3 regions of the Chromobacterium sp. ASV23 genome follow, and region 1 is predicted to be linked to each of the others. Evidence: predicted binding sites of a transcription regulator. Region 1 holds the regulator's gene; each other region holds the start of a gene.
What was found. Region 1 encodes HrcA, which represses chaperone genes, less so after heat shock. Its sites were predicted from a motif close to ATTAGCACTCGNNNNNNNCGAGTGCTAAT; they were not measured.
Positions count from the first base shown of each region.

Region 2: a site for HrcA is predicted at 3,470-3,498, ahead of rpoH (RNA polymerase sigma factor RpoH). Genes of this name have one in related genera too.
Region 3: a site for HrcA is predicted at 3,595-3,623, ahead of groES (co-chaperone GroES). Genes of this name have one in related genera too.

Region 1 covers NZ_JAELTR010000022.1:989-6,523, reverse strand. Annotated here, with positions in the region: gene alaS (alanine--tRNA ligase) at 1-914, opposite strand, end outside; gene JHD59_RS10900 (SRPBCC domain-containing protein) at 978-1,436, opposite strand; gene recX (recombination regulator RecX) at 1,440-1,895, opposite strand; gene recA (recombinase RecA) at 1,895-2,950, opposite strand; gene hrcA (heat-inducible transcriptional repressor HrcA) at 3,112-4,131, shown strand; gene mltB (lytic murein transglycosylase B) at 4,184-5,224, shown strand; partial or broken gene dnaX (DNA polymerase III subunit gamma/tau) at 5,321-5,535, shown strand, end outside.
Region 2 covers NZ_JAELTR010000032.1:1,116-6,650, forward strand. Annotated here, with positions in the region: gene rsmD (16S rRNA (guanine(966)-N(2))-methyltransferase RsmD) at 1-429, opposite strand, end outside; gene ftsY (signal recognition particle-docking protein FtsY) at 657-1,799, shown strand; gene ftsE (cell division ATP-binding protein FtsE) at 1,856-2,509, shown strand; gene ftsX (permease-like cell division protein FtsX) at 2,506-3,414, shown strand; gene rpoH (RNA polymerase sigma factor RpoH) at 3,529-4,392, shown strand; gene JHD59_RS13570 (PglL family O-oligosaccharyltransferase) at 4,477-5,535, opposite strand, start outside.
Region 3 covers NZ_JAELTR010000041.1:31,674-37,208, reverse strand. Annotated here, with positions in the region: gene JHD59_RS15755 (glycosyltransferase family 2 protein) at 310-1,122, shown strand; gene JHD59_RS15750 (hypothetical protein) at 1,135-2,433, shown strand; gene JHD59_RS15745 (glycosyltransferase family 2 protein) at 2,499-3,521, shown strand; gene groES (co-chaperone GroES) at 3,690-3,977, shown strand; gene groL (chaperonin GroEL) at 4,027-5,535, shown strand, end outside.

The DNA.
Region 1 (5,535 bases):
CGGCCTTCGTTGGACGGCAGGATGCCGTCGGCGATCATGAAGGAACAGGCGCGGATGTGGTCGGCGATGACTTTCAGCGACGGCACGTCCTGGCTGTAGGCCACGCCGGTTTCGCGCGCGGCGGCGCGCACCAGGCAGGCCAGGCCATCGGTTTCAAAGTTGGACTTGACGTGTTGCAGCACGGTGGACAGGCGCTCCAGGCCCATGCCGGTATCGACGGACGGCTTGGGCAGCGGGTGCAGCACGCCGGATTCGTCGCGGTTGAACTGCATGAACACGTTGTTCCAGATTTCCATGAAACGATCGCCGTCTTCGTCCGGGCTGCCCGGAGGGCCGCCGGCCACGTCTGCGCCGTGGTCAAAGAAGATTTCGGTGCACGGGCCGCAGGGGCCGGTGTCGCCCATGGTCCAGAAGTTGTCGGACGCGTACGGCGCGCCCTTGTTGTCGCCGATGCGGACGATCTTGTCGGCCGGCAGGCCGACGGTCTTGTGCCAGATGTCGTAGGCTTCGTCGTCGCTGGCGTACACCGTCACCATCAGACGGTCCTTCGGCAGGGCCAGCCATTGTTCGCCGGTGAGGAATTCCCAGGCGAAGGTGATGGCGTCGCGCTTGAAGTAGTCGCCGAAGCTGAAGTTGCCCAGCATTTCGAAGAAAGTGTGGTGGCGCGCGGTGTAGCCGACGTTTTCCAAGTCGTTGTGCTTGCCGCCTGCGCGCAGGCATTTCTGGCTGGTGGTGGCGCGGGTGTAGTCGCGCTTTTCAAAGCCCAGGAACACGTCCTTGAACTGCACCATGCCGGCGACGGTGAACATCAGCGTCGGGTCGTTGCCCGGGATCAGGCTGCTGGAGGCGACTACCTGGTGGCCTTTGGAGGCGAAGAAATCCAGGAATTTCTGGCGAATTTCAGAGGTTTTCATGATTTTTGGTCAATTTTCAAAATCTGGTCCGGGCGCCGTGCCAAGACGAATCCGTCGATTGTGTCAAGCTGGAGCCTGGCTGGCAAGCGCTTCGCAGCGCCGTTTCAGCGCCTGGTTCATCAGCACGAAGCCGCTGCGGGCGTTGTCCAGCAGCGCGCCGCCGATCAGAGGCAGCAGGATGCCGGAAAAATCCTCGCCGTGATGAAAGCGGGTGCCGCCGTCTGCCAGCGCTTCCAGCCGGAAGTAGTGTTCGCCGTCGAACAGGCCCGGCAGCAGCAGTTTGCCGCGCCAGCGCAGTTGCTGCGCGGCGGCAAACGCCATCAGCCGCGGCCGGAAGGTCATGCGCCGGCCGCCGGGCGGATGAATGGTGGCCACCAGGCTGGCGCCGGTTTCGCGGCGGCCGTGCAGGCCGACGATGAACGGGTTCCATTCCGGGTAGCGCGGCCAGTCGGTCAGCACCCGCCATACCTGATCCGGAGCGGCGGCGATGTCGATCTCGGTGGCGATGCTGCGCTTGGCCATGGCTCAGTCCTCGTAGAAGTCGTCGTCGGCGCCGGCGATCACCTGGCGGATCACATCCGTCGGGAAGCCGCGTTGCGCCAGAAAACGGTACTGTTTGGCTTTTTCCGCGGCGTCGGCCGGCGGGCGGCCGAATTTCTTGCGCCACTGTTCGCGCGCGCTGGCCAGATCGTCCTGACCGGCCAGGGCCTGGCGTATGGTGTCATCGTCCACGCCGCGTTGGCGCATTTCCTGCGACAGCCGGCGGCTGCCGAACTTGCCGCCCTTGCTGGCGGCGAATTGCTGGGCGAAGCGGCTGTCCGACTGCCAGTTGGCGGCCGCCAGCTCGTCCAGCACGGCTTCCAGCTGTTCCATGCTTTCGGCAAAAGGCGCGAGCCGCCGGACCAGCTCGCGCCGGGAATACTCCCGGCGCGACAGCAGATCGGCGGCCCGCGCCTTCAGGCTTTTGCCGCTTGAGGCCATCAAGCGTCGAGGGCGTCGTCGACGAATTCTTCTTCGTCGGCCTGGCCTTCGGTGATTTCCACCTTCACGCCCACCGCTTCGCGGATCTTGCGCTCGATTTCTTCGGCGATGGCCGGGTTGGCCTTCAGCCACTCGCGGGTATTGTCCTTGCCCTGGCCGATCTTCTGGCCGTTGTAGGCGTACCAGGCGCCGGACTTGTCGATGAAGCCGTGCTTGACGCCCAGCTCGATGATTTCGCCTGCGCGCGAAATGCCTTCGCCGTACAGGATTTCGAAATCAGCCTGGCGGAACGGCGGCGAGACCTTGTTCTTCACCACTTTGACGCGGGTGTCGTTGCCGATCACTTCCTCGCCCTTCTTGATGCCGCCGGTGCGGCGGATGTCCAGACGCACGGAGGCGTAGAACTTCAGCGCGTTGCCGCCGGTGGTGGTTTCCGGGTTGCCGAACATCACGCCGATCTTCATGCGGATCTGGTTGATGAAGATCACCAGGGTGTTGGTGCGCTTGATGTTGCCGGTCAGCTTGCGCAGGGCCTGGCTCATCAGTCGGGCTTGCAGGCCGACGTGGCTGTCGCCCATTTCGCCTTCGATTTCCGCCTTCGGCACCAGCGCGGCCACCGAGTCCACCACGATCACGTCCACGCCGCTGGAACGCACCAGCATGTCGCAGATTTCCAGGGCCTGTTCGCCGGTGTCCGGCTGCGAGATCAGCAGGTCTTCCACGTTTACGCCCAGCTTCTGCGCGTAAATCGGGTCCAGCGCGTTTTCCGCGTCGATGTAGGCGCAGGTGCCGCCCAGCTTTTGCGCTTCGGCCACGACTTGCAGACACAGGGTGGTTTTACCGGACGATTCCGGGCCGTAGATTTCCACCACGCGGCCGCGCGGCAGGCCGCCGACGCCCAGCGCCAGGTCCAGGCTCAGCGAACCGGTGGAGACCACCTGCAGGTTTTCGTTGATCTGGTTGTCGCTCATGCGCATGATCGAGCCCTTGCCGAACTGCTTTTCAATCTGGGCCAGGGCCGCGGCCAGCGCCTTGCTCTTGTCTTCGGATGCCATGCTGTCTCCAAATGGGGTAGGTCGGACCAATAATGGGGCGATTATCGCAGAAAACCAGAGGGCTAACAGCAGCTTGCCGGCCATCCGGCGCGTGCCATAGTCGTAAACCCGCGCGCCGCCCCCTTTTGGCGCGGTTCAGGATGTGTACAATGGGAGACATGATGAACGAACGCGCCCAACATCTGCTGAAAGCGCTGATCGAGCGCTACATCGCCGACGGTCAGCCTGTGGCCTCCAAGGCCCTGTCGCTGCTGCCCGGCGTGGAACTGTCTTCGGCCACCGTGCGCAATGTGCTGGCCGATCTGGAAGGCATGGGCCTGATCGCCTCGCCGCATACCTCGGCCGGGCGGGTGCCCACCGCGCGCGGCTACCGGCTGTTCGTGGACCGCCTGCTGACCATCCGTCCGCTGGACCAGGTGTCGCTGCAGGAACTGGAGCATAATCTGCAGCCGGACAGCCCGCAGCGCATCGCTCAGGCCGCCTCGTCCCTGCTGTCCGAATTGACCAGCTTTGCCGGCGTGGTGCTGACGCCGCAGCGCAGCGATGTCGCTTTTCGTCAGATCGAATTTCTGCGCCTGTCCGAACGGCGGGTGCTGATGATACTGGTGACGCTGGACGGCGATGTGCAGAACCATTTGCTGGTGACCGAGCGCGACTACACGCCGAGCGAGCTGATCGAGGCCGGCAATTTCATCAACCAGCATTACGCCGGCCAGGGGCTGAGCGCCGTCGCGCAGCGGGTGGAGAGCGAGCTCAAGCAGCTGCAGGGCGATATCGCCGAATTGATGTCCGCCGCGGTGATGCTGGGGCGTCAGACGCTGGCGCAAAGCGGCGAGGACGTGGTGGTGACCGGCGGCTCGCGCCTGCTGCAGGTGCATGACCTGTCCGACGACCTGTCGCGTTTGCGCGAGCTGTTCGGCGTGTTCGAGCGCAAGACCGAGTTGCTGAAGCTGCTGGCGCAGGGCCGGGAGGCGAGCGGGGTGAACATTTTCATCGGCGAGGAGTCTGGCGTGGTGACGCTGGACGAATGCTCGGTGGTCACCGCGCCGTATTGCATCAACGGCCAGGTGGTCGGCACGCTGGGCGTGGTCGGCCCCACCCGCATGGCTTACGAACGCGTCATTCCGATTGTCGACATCACCGCGCGGCTGGTCAGCAACGCGTTGTCGTTCCGTGAGTGAGCTTGGCGCCTGCGCCCGGAATTTGGGATATCCAACTGGAAAACAATACACCATGAAAATCATGCAGAAACTAGCCGCCGCGGCTGCCCTGGCCGCGCTGGCGTTTTCCGCCGCCCCGGCTTTCGCCGACGCCGACTTCCTCGCCCGCCCCGATGTGCAGCGCTATATCGACGAGCAAGTGGCCAGCGGCCAGTTCAACCGCCCCGAGCTGGAGGCGGTGTTCGCCAATGTCGAACTGAAGCCGAATATCATCCGCATTCTGGACAAGCCGTCCACCTCGCGGCCGTGGTACCAATTCCGCGCCACCACCGTCAACGAGAGGCTGATCGCCGACGGCGTGGCCTTCTGGCAGGCCAATGCCGACGCGCTGGCGCGCGCCGAGCGCCAATACGGCGTGGCGCCGGAGGTGATCGTCGCCATCCTCGGCGTGGAGACCCATTACGGCCGCAACACCGGCAGCTTCCGGCTGGTGGATTCGCTGTCCACCATCGGTTTCGACTACCCACGCCGCGCCGCGTATTTCCGCGGCGAGCTGACCCAATTCCTGCTGCTGGCCAAGGAAGAGGGCAAGGACCCGCTGACGCTGAAGGGTTCCTACGCCGGCGCGATGGGCCTGCCGCAGTTCATGCCGTCCAGCTACCGCAAGTGGGCGGTGGACTTTGACGGCAGCGGCCACCGCGACATCTGGAACAATCCGCACGACGCCATCGGCAGCGTGGCCAACTACTTCCAGCTGCACGGCTGGAAGCCCGGCGACGACGTGGTGGTGCCGGCCAGCGTGGTGGCCGGTCCGCAGATCGATCAGCTGCTGGCCGACAAATTCAATCTGCACTACACGGTGGGCGATCTGCGCAAGATGGGCGTGGCGCCGCAGGCGCCGTTGGCCGACGACGTGCCGGCCGTGCTGTTCTCGCTGGAGTCGGCGCCGGGCGTCACCGAGTACTGGCTGGGCCTGAACAATTTCTACGCGATCACCCGCTACAACCGCAGCACGCTGTACGCCAAGGCGGTGCAGGAGATCGCCAGCCAGCTGCGCCAGCGCTACTTCGCCGAACTGGCGCGGCAGCAGGAGCCGGCCTCGGCCGGCATGTAAGCCGCAGCCGCTCTCTTTTCCACCGGCGCCGTCCATCGCGGCCGCGCCGGCGAAACCTGTCGCCTTGCGCGGCAATTGCCATTAAAATCCGCCCCCATGAGCTATCAAGTCCTTGCCCGCAAGTGGCGTCCCAAGCGCTTCGCCGACCTGGTCGGCCAAGAGCATGTGGTGCGCGCCCTGTCCAACGCCCTCAAAGAGCAGCGGCTGCACCACGCCTATCTGCTGACCGGCACCCGAGGCGTAGGCAAGACCACCATCGCCCGCATCCTGGCGAAAAGCCTGAACTGCGAAACCGGCACCACCGCCGAGCC
Region 2 (5,535 bases), on a different contig from region 1:
GGACAGGCACTGCGCCAAGAGCGGCAGCACCTGCTGCAATAAATCGGAGTCGTACGGCGGATCGACGAAAATCACGTCGAAGCGCTCGCGACAGTTCTTCAAATACAGCAGCGCGTCGCCGCTCATCACTTCCAACGCGCCAGCCTGCAGCAACTGCCGGTTCGCCTGCAGCGATTCGCACACCTGCCGCGATTTTTCCACCATCACCACGCGCCGCGCCGCACGCGATGCAGCCTCAAAGCCCAGCGCGCCGCTGCCGGCGAACAAGTCCAGGCAGTTTTTTCCATACAAATCCTGGCCCAACCAGTTGAACAGCGTCTCGCGGACGCGATCCGGCGTCGGCCGCAGTCCGGCCGCATCGGGAAAAGGCAACATGCGGCGTCGGTACTCGCCGCCAATGATTCGGACCTTGTTACGTGACTGACTCATGACTCTCGTCTTTTTGAAACAAGGGCAGGAGTTTAACCCGATCAGCACTTTAGCGCCTCTTTCACGCTGCTTTGCCGGCAAATCTGTCGCGTGCCCGACGAAATTCCGGCCTATTCCTTATATATGTTTTGCGTGAATCGCTTCGATCCCGTGCGCGCAAGCCTGTACGAGAAGCCGTTTGAGGATACAATTTAGCCATTTATCGCTTTTCCCTGGTTCATTTACGCATGTTCAGCTTCTTCAAGAAAAAGCCCAAGCCGGTGGAAACGCCGCAAATCGAGACCCCGGCCCAGCCAACGGCCGCTATCGAAGACGTAGCGCCCGCCATCCCGCAGCCCGCGGCGGAAACGCCGGCGCCGGCCGTCGCAGCGCCCGCCCCCGTCGAGACTGCCGCCCCGGCAGCCGAAGAGGTAGCAGTCAGCGCCCCGTCCCAGCCGGCGGAGGAAGCCGTGCCGCTGAAGAAAATGAGCTGGACCGAACGCCTGAAAGCCGGCCTGTCCAAAACCCGCGACAAGCTGGGCAAGCAGCTGGCCGGCCTGTTCGGCGGCGGCAAGATCGACGAGGAGCTGTACGAAGACCTGGAAACGGTGCTGCTGACTGCCGACATGGGCATGGATGCCACCGTCCATCTACTGAAGGATGTGCGCGCGCGCGTGTCGCTGAAGGGCCTGAAGGACGCATCGGAACTGAAGGGCGCGCTGAAGGATTCGCTGCAGGACCTGATCGGCCCGCTGCAGGTGCCGCTGAACGTGGAAGGCAAGAAGCCGTTCGTGATCATGATGACCGGCGTCAACGGCGCCGGCAAGACCACTTCCATCGGCAAGCTGGCCAAGTATTATCAAAGCCAAGGCAAGAGCGTGCTGCTGGCCGCAGGCGACACCTTCCGCGCCGCCGCGCGGGAACAGCTGATCGCCTGGGGCGAGCGCAACAACGTGACGGTGATCGCGCAACAGGGCGGCGACTCGGCCGCGGTATGCTACGACGCGATTCAAGCCGCCATGGCACGCGGCATCGACATCGTGCTGGCCGACACCGCCGGCCGCCTGCCGACGCAGCTGCACCTGATGGAAGAGATCAAGAAGGTGAAGCGCGTGATCCAGAAAGCGCTGCCGGACGCGCCCCATGAGGTGGTGCTGGTGCTGGACGCCAATATCGGCCAGAACACGGTCAACCAGGTCAAGGCCTTCGACGATGCGCTGGGCCTGACCGGCCTGATCCTGACCAAACTGGACGGCACGGCCAAGGGTGGCGTGATCGCCGCCATCGCCAAGCAGCGGCCGATTCCGCTGCGTTTCATCGGCGTGGGCGAGAGCATAGACGACCTGCGGCCGTTCAATAGCCGCGACTACATTGACGCGCTGTTCGAATAACATAAATGCGGCCGCGGATGCAGCCGCCTTTCTCAGCCAACAAGCGGGAAACCTCAATGATACAGTTCGACCAGGTCACCAAGCGTTACCCTGGTGGCAACGAAGCCCTGAAGAACCTGTCGTTCACCATCGAAACCGGCGAAATGGTGTTTCTGGCCGGCCACTCCGGCGCCGGCAAATCCACCCTGCTCAAGCTGATCGCCGGCATCGAGCGCGCCACCAGCGGCGGCGTGCTGGTCAATGGCCAGAACCTGTCCAAGCTGCGCGGCAGCCAGCTGCCGTATGTGCGCCAGCATTTGGGCATGGTTTTCCAGGACCACAAAATCCTGTTCGACCGCAGCGTGTTCGACAATGTGATGCTGCCGCTGGACATCATAGGCTTTGACCGCCGCGACGCCGCCAAGCGCGTGCGCGCCGCGCTGGACAAGGTGGGCCTGCTGAGCAAGGAAAAGTCCATGCCGATCCGCCTGTCCGGCGGCGAGCAGCAACGGCTGTGCATCGCCCGCGCCGTGGTGCACCGCCCCAGCATCCTGCTGGCGGACGAGCCGTCCGCCAACCTGGACCGCGCCTACGCGCTGGACATCATGGAGTTGTTCAAGTCCTTCCACCAGGTGGGCGTGACGGTGCTGATCTCCGCCCACGATGAAACGCTGATGGAAGACTACGGCCGCCGCATCATCCGCCTGAGGGAAGGACAGTTCGCCGCATGAAACACTTTCTCTATCTGAACTGGCAAAGCGCCAAGCTGGCGCTGATCAAAATCCTGCGCCAGCCGTTCGGCAGCATGCTGACGCTGTTGATGCTGGCCTTGGCGCTGGCCCTGCCCTTGTCGCTGTACCTGGCCGTCAGCAGCGTGCAGGATTGGGTGGGCCGCCTGACCGCCACGCCGCAGATCACCCTGTTCATGGAGCTGTCGGCCGAGGAGGCGGACATCGCCGCCGTGCAAACCACGCTGGCTCACCACCCCAAGGTGAAAAGCTTCACTTTCGTCAGCAAGGGCAAGGCATTGCAAGATCTGGAGCAGCGCAACGGCCTGTCCGGCCTGTCCGATGGACTGGAAGGCAACCCGCTGCCCGACGCCTTCGTGGTGACGCCCAAGACGCTGGAGCCGCGCGAAATGGAAATGCTGCAAAAAGAGCTGTCCGGGCTGCCGATGGTGGAAACCGCGCAGTTCGACGCCCATTGGGCCAAACGGCTGTACGGCATGGTGGAGATGGGCCAGAAGCTGACCGCCTTCCTCGCCGCGGCGCTGGGCCTGGCGCTGGTGCTGGTGACGCATAACGCGATCCGCATGCAGATTCTGGCGCGGCAGGATGAAATCGAAGTGTCCAAGCTGATTGGCGCCACGGATAGCTTTATCCGGCGTCCCTTCATGTACCATGCGCTGTGGCAAGGGGTGCTGGCCGCCCTGCTGGCCTGGGGACTGTCGTGCTGGCTGTCGTCGATGGCCAATCCGTCGATCCGCGAATTCGCCATGCTGTACGGCGAACGGGTGGAACTGCGCGTCCTGACGCCGCTGGAGCTGGCGGCCCTGATCGGCATCTCCGCGCTGCTGGCGATGCTGGGCGCGCGTCTGGCCGCGGACCACCATCTGCGCAAGGTCGAACCCAAATAAACAAAATGGCTATCGAGCCGATTGTTAAAAATCATTGACTCGGGAACCTTTCCTTGCTAGCACTCTCAATACTCGAGTGCTAACATAGCACTACCCAAGGAGGTAGCCATCGCAATGAACACAACATTTGCCCTTCCCGTCCCGTCGACCAGCGGCAGCCTGGAACAATACATCCAGGCGGTCAACAGCGTGCCGATGCTGACGCAGGAGCAGGAAACCGAGCTCGCAACCCGTTTCCAGCTGGAAAACGATCTGGAAGCGGCGCGGCAAATGGTGCTGTCGCACCTGCGCGTGGTGGTGTCCGTCGCTCGCGGCTATGCCGGCTACGGCCTGCCGCAAGCCGATCTGATCCAGGAAGGCAATATCGGCCTGATGAAGGCGGTCAAACGCTTTGAACCGGGCCGCGGCGTGCGCCTGTTCTCGTTCGCCATCCACTGGATCAAGGCCGAGATCCACGAATTCATCCTGCGCAACTGGCGTCTGGTGCGCATCGCCACCACCAAGCCGCAGCGCAAGCTGTTCTTCAACCTGCGCAGCATGAAGAGCGGTTTCTCCGCCCTGTCCGAACAGGAAGCGAAATCCATCGCCGCCGATCTGGGCGTCAAGCCCGAGGAAGTGCGCGAGATGGAAATCCGCATGAACGGCCAGGACGTCTCGCTGATCGGTGATTCCGACGACGACGACAGCTACGCGCCGATCGACTGGCTGGCCGACAGCCACAGCGAGCCGACGCGCGCGCTGGAACGCCGCGCCTTCGATCATCTGCAGTCCGAAGGCCTGGAATACGCGCTGTCCACGCTGGACGCGCGCAGCCGCCGCATCGTCGAAGCGCGCTGGCTGGCCGACGACAGCGGCTCCACGCTGCACGAACTGGCGGCGGAATTCGGCGTATCCGCCGAACGCATCCGCCAGATCGAAGCCAAAGCGCTGACCAAAATGAAAACGGCGCTGAGCGAAGGCGTGGTGCTGGACAACTAAGCCGCGCTCATCGCCGCGCAAAAAAAACCGCTCGAACCATCGAGCGGCTTTTTATTTGCCCGCCATCCGGCGGGCGCATGCCTATCACTCCTGCAAGGTGCGGAACTTGGCCGGCAACTTGTCGTAGGCTTCGCGGCTGATCTTGCGCAGCGGCTCCCATTCCGGGTTGGCGTCGCCCAGCGTCTCGATGAACTGGCCAGCGTAAGTGGGGAAGGATGCCAGCGTGGTGCGCAGCGTCTGCTCCGCCTTGGCCTTCTGCCCGGCCAGTATCTCCATCTGCGCGCGCTTCAGCATCACGTCCGGGTACGGGCGGAAGGCGGTCAGCCTGTCCTCCAGCGCCAGCTTCTGCTTCAGATTGTCGCGGGTGATCGGCAGATAATCGTCCAGCGTGTACAAGGCGTGATAGGCGAACAAGGGCTTGGTTTCGATGATCTCGATCAGCCGCTCGCTGCGCTTGGCATCCTTTTGCGCGTTGCCGGTAGGCGTATACAGATTGACCAGCTCCCAGAACATCGGCGTGGTGGTGATGGACAGCCAACCCACCCACACCAGCGCGCCCAAGAGCGGCAAGCGCAACCAGGGCGACGGCAGCTTCTCGTCGCGCGGCGCCATGGCGACGAACATCACCAGCATCGCCAGGAAGTAGAAGTACCACAGCGGGTACTCCAGCATGCTATGGGTCAAGGTCACCGCCACGCAGGCCAAGGCCAGCACGCCCTCCGGCGTCGCCGCGCGGCGGAAGAACGGCAGCACCACCCACAGGAAGCCGCCCACCACCAGCGCCGTGGCCGGGCCGCCCATTTCCGCCAACAGCTGCATCACCAGATTATGCGCGTTGGTGAACAGGCCGCTGTTGTAGCCGGCCGCGGCGAACTGCGGCAGCGGCTGCAAGCGCACGCTCTCTGCAGCGTATTGCGACCAACCCACGCCCCACAGCGGGTGCGCCTGGAAAGTCAGCCAGGCCTTGTGCATTTCGGCGAAGCGGCGCGCGCCCATATCGTCGCCATTGGCCGCCAGCCGCGCCACGCCGGAAGCGTTTTCCACGTCGGTGTGGGTCAGCAGGGAGATCAAATGATTGAACAGCGGCAAGGCGAACTGCGCGGCGACGATCACCACGCTGGTCAGCCACATCGCCTTCATCAG
Region 3 (5,535 bases), on a different contig from region 1:
TTGGCTGGAGGCAGCGGTACCTATGAATTGATGCGGGAAACTAGCCAGCTCCTCCCGCCATTGGAAACGACCAACACCTAGAAATGCCTCTATCCAACAAGGCTGGATTGGTGTCAAGCAACTGGGAAAACTGGGCCGGCTACTGAGAAAGAACAATGATGGCCAGGATTTACGGCTTCTTACTAAATCACTAAAAGGTTTCTCCTTATGAAAATTATTGATATGACCATTTCATCCCGTCAAGAACGTCACCGGGCAGAAGCTTATATTTTCTGAGCTAATTGATTGAAAAAGCAGAAAAGTTCCTCCATGCAAGTCAGCGCCTCTCTGGTTCTGTTCAACAATCCTTGCGTGCAACTGCAGCGCTTGCTAGACAGCATCGCTGCGAGCAGCACACCCATTCGCCTAGTCGTTCAGGATAACTCCCCCAGTCCAGCTCTTTCTAAGCTTTTTAGTCAACATGACTACCGCCATAGTGGTGCCAACCTCGGGTTTGGCGCCGCCCACAATCGCGCCATCACAGGTTTGCAGAGCGATGTCCACCTTATACTGAACCCGGACATTGAGTTCGCCCCGGACGCTGTAGCTAAACTCATCATGCCACTAGCTGAAACCCCCGGCATCGTAGCTTGCGCACCATTGGTACGCTACCCCGATGGACGCTTGCAGCGGTTGAACAAGTTGCTGCCGACTCCTACCAACTTGTTTGTCAGACGATTCATGCCATTTCTCGCCAAATCGTTGGATTATGACTACGAGATGCAATGGTTCAGCTACGACTGCCGTATAGACCTACCTAATGCCTCTGGCTGCTTTCTAGCGGTTCGAACCAGCGCATTGCACGAGCTGGGCGGGTTTGACGAACGGTTCTTTATGTACATGGAGGATACGGATCTGGTGCGTCGACTACGGCGACTTGGCCGAGTAGTCTTCATTCCGGAGGCGGTGGTGATGCACGAATTTGGAAAAGCGTCCTACAGAGACCAGAAACTGATGTGGATCCATATTCGATCAGCCATCCGCTATTTCAACAAATGGGGCTGGCTACTCGACCCGGAACGCGAGAAACTCAATCGTTTGGCCATGCGCAGCAAGCCCTCCTCGGCCAAGATCGGCTGCTAACGCCTTCTTACTATGAACCTGAGTTTCGACCTTATCATTATCCTGTCGTACCGGCTGTGGCAAGCTGGCGCCGGCCTTATCACGACTTTGCTGGCCGTTCACTTCCTATCGGCAGAAGAGCAAGGCTGGTACTACAGTTTCACCAGCATGGCTGCCTTCTACACGCTTTTCGAACTCGGACTTTCAAGCGTGCTAATCCAGGTGTCCGCCCATAGCTTCAGCAATGCTCACTGGAGCAGCACCTACAAGATACAAGGCGCAAACGCCTCGTACTGCGAAGCACTGACGGGGCGCGCTTTCCACTGGTACGGCCTGATGGCGATGGTATTTTGGCTATTGATGTTACCCGGCGGCTACCTATTTTTCAGCTCCCAGCACTCAGCGCACGGCGTGAATTGGCTACTGCCTTGGTTAGCCATCTGTAGCTTCACGGCCCTGAGCCTGCTTGCCATTCCCTTTCTAGCCATACTTGAGGGCAGTGGGCAGATCACCAAGGTATATGCCCTCAGGCTGTTGCAGATCATGTGCGGCTCTGTGCTTTGCTGGGTCACCTTCTTTCTGCAAGGCGGACTGTGGGCCACCGTCATGGCGCCAGCCATCGCTATCCTACTGCCTGGGAGCTGGCTGCTGTTGAAAAGAAAAAACCTGCTGCTAACGGCGCTGCGAAACCGTCGAGCCGAGTTTGACTGGCGCCTCGAAATCTGGCCGCTGCAATGGAGGCTGGCGCTGAACTGGCTGTGCGGTTATCTGCTCACCCAGATCAACATTCCTCTGTTATTTCATATGCAAGGAGCAGTCGTTGCCGGCAAACTTGGGCTGTCTCTCGCAATCGTCAATACGATCAGCCTGTTATCGCAGTCCTGGCTGACCCGGCGTGTTCCAGCCATGGCACAAGCCGCAGCATGCAAAGACTGGCACTTGCTAGATCGTACTTTTCGCCGCAATTTTTTCCGCTCGCTGACAATGTTCATTGTCATGGCAGGTGCCGCACTGCTACTTATCAGCTTGTTTCCGCAAGCGCGCTTTGTGCAGCGACTACTGGGCTTTTCGGACTTCACCGGCTTGGTCATCTATACCCTGGCCAATCAATTCATCGGTGGCCTTACGGTTCAGCTGCGAAGCTTCAAGCGAGAGCCATTCCTATTACTCATTGTTTTCACTACTGTTATCGCAGTGGCCGGCATACTGCTCGTCGTTCCTCGATATTCGGTGAGCGGCATGATAGCGGTTCTCGACAGCATCTATATTTTCATCAACATTCCCGTCGCCCTCTTCCTTTGGAGAAGGTATAACCGCGATTGGAGAGTTTGACAGTCCCGCTATCATCCCGATACGCCCGTATAGAGTTACCAAGCAAGGAAAGATTGACACCTGCCATGCCGAATACCAGCGAATTTCTACTAAGCATCGCCATACCTACGTATAACCGCGCCGATTTCCTCAAGATCAACCTCGATCATCTCGTCAAAGAGATGCGCAACGTTGCTCCGGGACTAGTGGAGATCATTGTTTCAGACAACGGCTCGAGCGACCATACGCCGCAAGTGGTTGAGGCAGCCATCCGCGAAGGGCTGGCGGTACGCTACATACGCAACGTGCAAGACATCGGCTCAGACGCCAACATCGCTCAATGTTTCAATGAGGCCAAAGGCAAATATGTTCAGATCATGGGAGATGACGATCTCTATCTGAAAGATAAGCTCGCCGAGCTGCTCAATGTATTAAAAGAAAACGACTACGGTGTGGTGTGTATGAAGTCTTACGGCTATGAAAAAGACTACGTGCAAGAGTTCCCGGGCGGTGGCGGTGAAGTGATCGACTACAGTGATACCAGCAGTTATCTCTTTAAGATCGGCGCGCTGATCAGCTTCATCTCAGCCTGTGTCATCAATAAGGAGGTGCAGGCTGCTACCGACGCCAACCAGTTCTGTGGCACCAATCTGGTACAAGTTAACCTCGTGATTCAGGCCATCATATCTAAGCCTCATAATGCTTTCATCGGCCGTTATATGCTGGCATGCAAGCGCAACAACTCCGGCGGGTACGATTTTTCTGAAGTGTTTGTCGAGCGTATTTTCCGAATCCTGGATTCCTTCCGTCCCAAAGGACTGAGTGAAAACGCGATCAAGGCTTTCGGCAAAAAGATGCTGATTTCTTATTATCCCTTCAACCTGCTACGCCAGCGGCTGTCGCGCGCGGGCGACCTCAAGGCCGCTTACCGCCGCTTTCACGAGCGCTTTGGCGGCTCTCCGCTGTTCTATATCTGGGTAGCTCCCATCCTGAAGCTACCCAGGCCGCTAGCGATACTCTGGGCATGGGTAACGGTGCTCCTTGGCCGAATACTGACCGGCGACTTGCGGCGGGGCATCCACTTCGCCATCAACCGGTTGAAGGGGTGAGCGTACTAGGGTACCTCTCGTTTTATCGTGTTTTCTTGTTTTCCTCTTGAAACCATGTATGTCCGTCCCTATTATTAGCACTCGTAGCTGCCGAGTGCTAAGTCCTCGGCTGACAACCAACACATCCTGATGTTCAACTCTCAACAGCCAATGTTATAGGAGAGATCCATGGCAATTCGTCCTTTGCACGACCGTGTTGTTATCAAGCGCCTCGAGGCTGAAGAAAAGACCGCTTCCGGCATCGTTCTGCCGGGTGCCGCGGCTGAGAAGCCGGACATGGGCGAGGTTCTGGCCGTCGGTAACGGCAAAATTCTGGAGAATGGCGAGCGCCGCCCGCTGGAGCTGAAGAAGGGCGACAAAGTCATCTTCGGCAAGTATTCCGGCCAGACCGTCAAGGTTGACGGCGAAGAAGTCCTCGTGATGCGCGAGGAAGACGTTATGGGCATCGTTGAGTAAGCCTCCGACCCTACCCGTACTTCAAACACAGAATTCTGGAGATTTAAGAATGGCTGCTAAAGACGTAAAGTTTGGCGATTCCGCTCGCACCAAGATGGTAAATGGCGTCAACATCCTGGCTGATGCCGTCAAGGTTACCCTGGGCCCGAAAGGCCGCAACGTGGTGCTGGACCGCTCCTTCGGCGCGCCGACCATCACCAAGGACGGCGTCTCCGTCGCCAAGGAAATCGAACTGAAAGACAAGTTCGAGAACATGGGCGCGCAGATGGTGAAGGAAGTCGCTTCCAAGACTTCCGACGTGGCCGGCGACGGCACCACCACCGCCACCGTGCTGGCGCAAGCCATCGTGCAGGAAGGCATGAAGTACGTTGCCGCCGGCATGAACCCGATGGATCTGAAGCGCGGCATCGACAAGGCTGTTATCTCCCTGGTGGGCGAAATCGCCAAGATCGCCAAGCCGTGCGCCACCACCAAGGAAATCGCTCAAGTTGGCTCCATCTCCGCCAACTCCGATTCCGACATCGGTGAAATCATCGCCAGCGCCATGGAAAAAGTGGGCAAGGAAGGCGTAATCACCGTCGAAGACGGCAAGAGCCTGAACAACGAGCTGGATGTGGTGGAAGGCATGCAGTTCGACCGCGGCTACCTGTCCCCGTACTTCATCAACAACCAGGACAAGCAGATCGCTGCGCTGGACAATCCGTTCATCCTGCTGTTCGACAAGAAGATCTCCAACATTCGCGACCTGCTGCCGGTGCTGGAGCAAGTGGCCAAGTCCGGCCGTCCGCTGCTGATCATCGCAGAAGACGTGGAAGGCGAAGCGCTGGCGACTCTGGTGGTGAACACCATTCGCGGCATCCTGAAGGTTGTGGCCGTCAAGGCTCCGGGCTTTGGCGACCGTCGCAAGGCCATGCTGCAAGACATCGCTGTGCTGACTGGCGGCACCGTGATCGCCGAAGAAGTGGGTCTGACCCTGGAAAAAGCTTCCCTGGACATGCTGGGCCAAGCCAAGCGCGTCGAAGTGGGCAAGGAAAACACCACCATCATCGATGGCGCTGGCGAAGCTGCCACCATCCAGGCTCGCGTGGGTGAAATCCGCAAGCAGATCGAAGAAGCCACTTCCGACTACGACCGTGAGAAGCTGCAAGAGCGCGTGGCCAAGCTGGCCGGCGGTGTTGCCGTGATCAAGGTTGGCGCTGCCACCGAAGTGGAAATGAAAGAGAAGAAGGCTCGCGTGGAAGACGCGCTGCACGCTACCCGCGCTGCGGTTGAAGAAGGCGTGGTTGCCGGCGGCGGCGTGGCCCTGCTGCGCGCCCGCGCTTCGCTGGACAGTCTGAAGACCGACAACGCCGAACAAGAAGCGGGCGTGAAGATCGTACTGCGCGCCATCGAGGCTCCGCTGCGTCAGATCGTCAAGAACGCCGGCGACGAGCCGTCCGTTGTGGTGAACAAGGTGCTGGAAGGCAAGGGCAACTTCGGTTACAACGCCGCTACCGGCGAATACGGCGACATGCTGGAAATGGGCGTGTTGGATCCGGCCAAGGTAACCCGCTCCGCT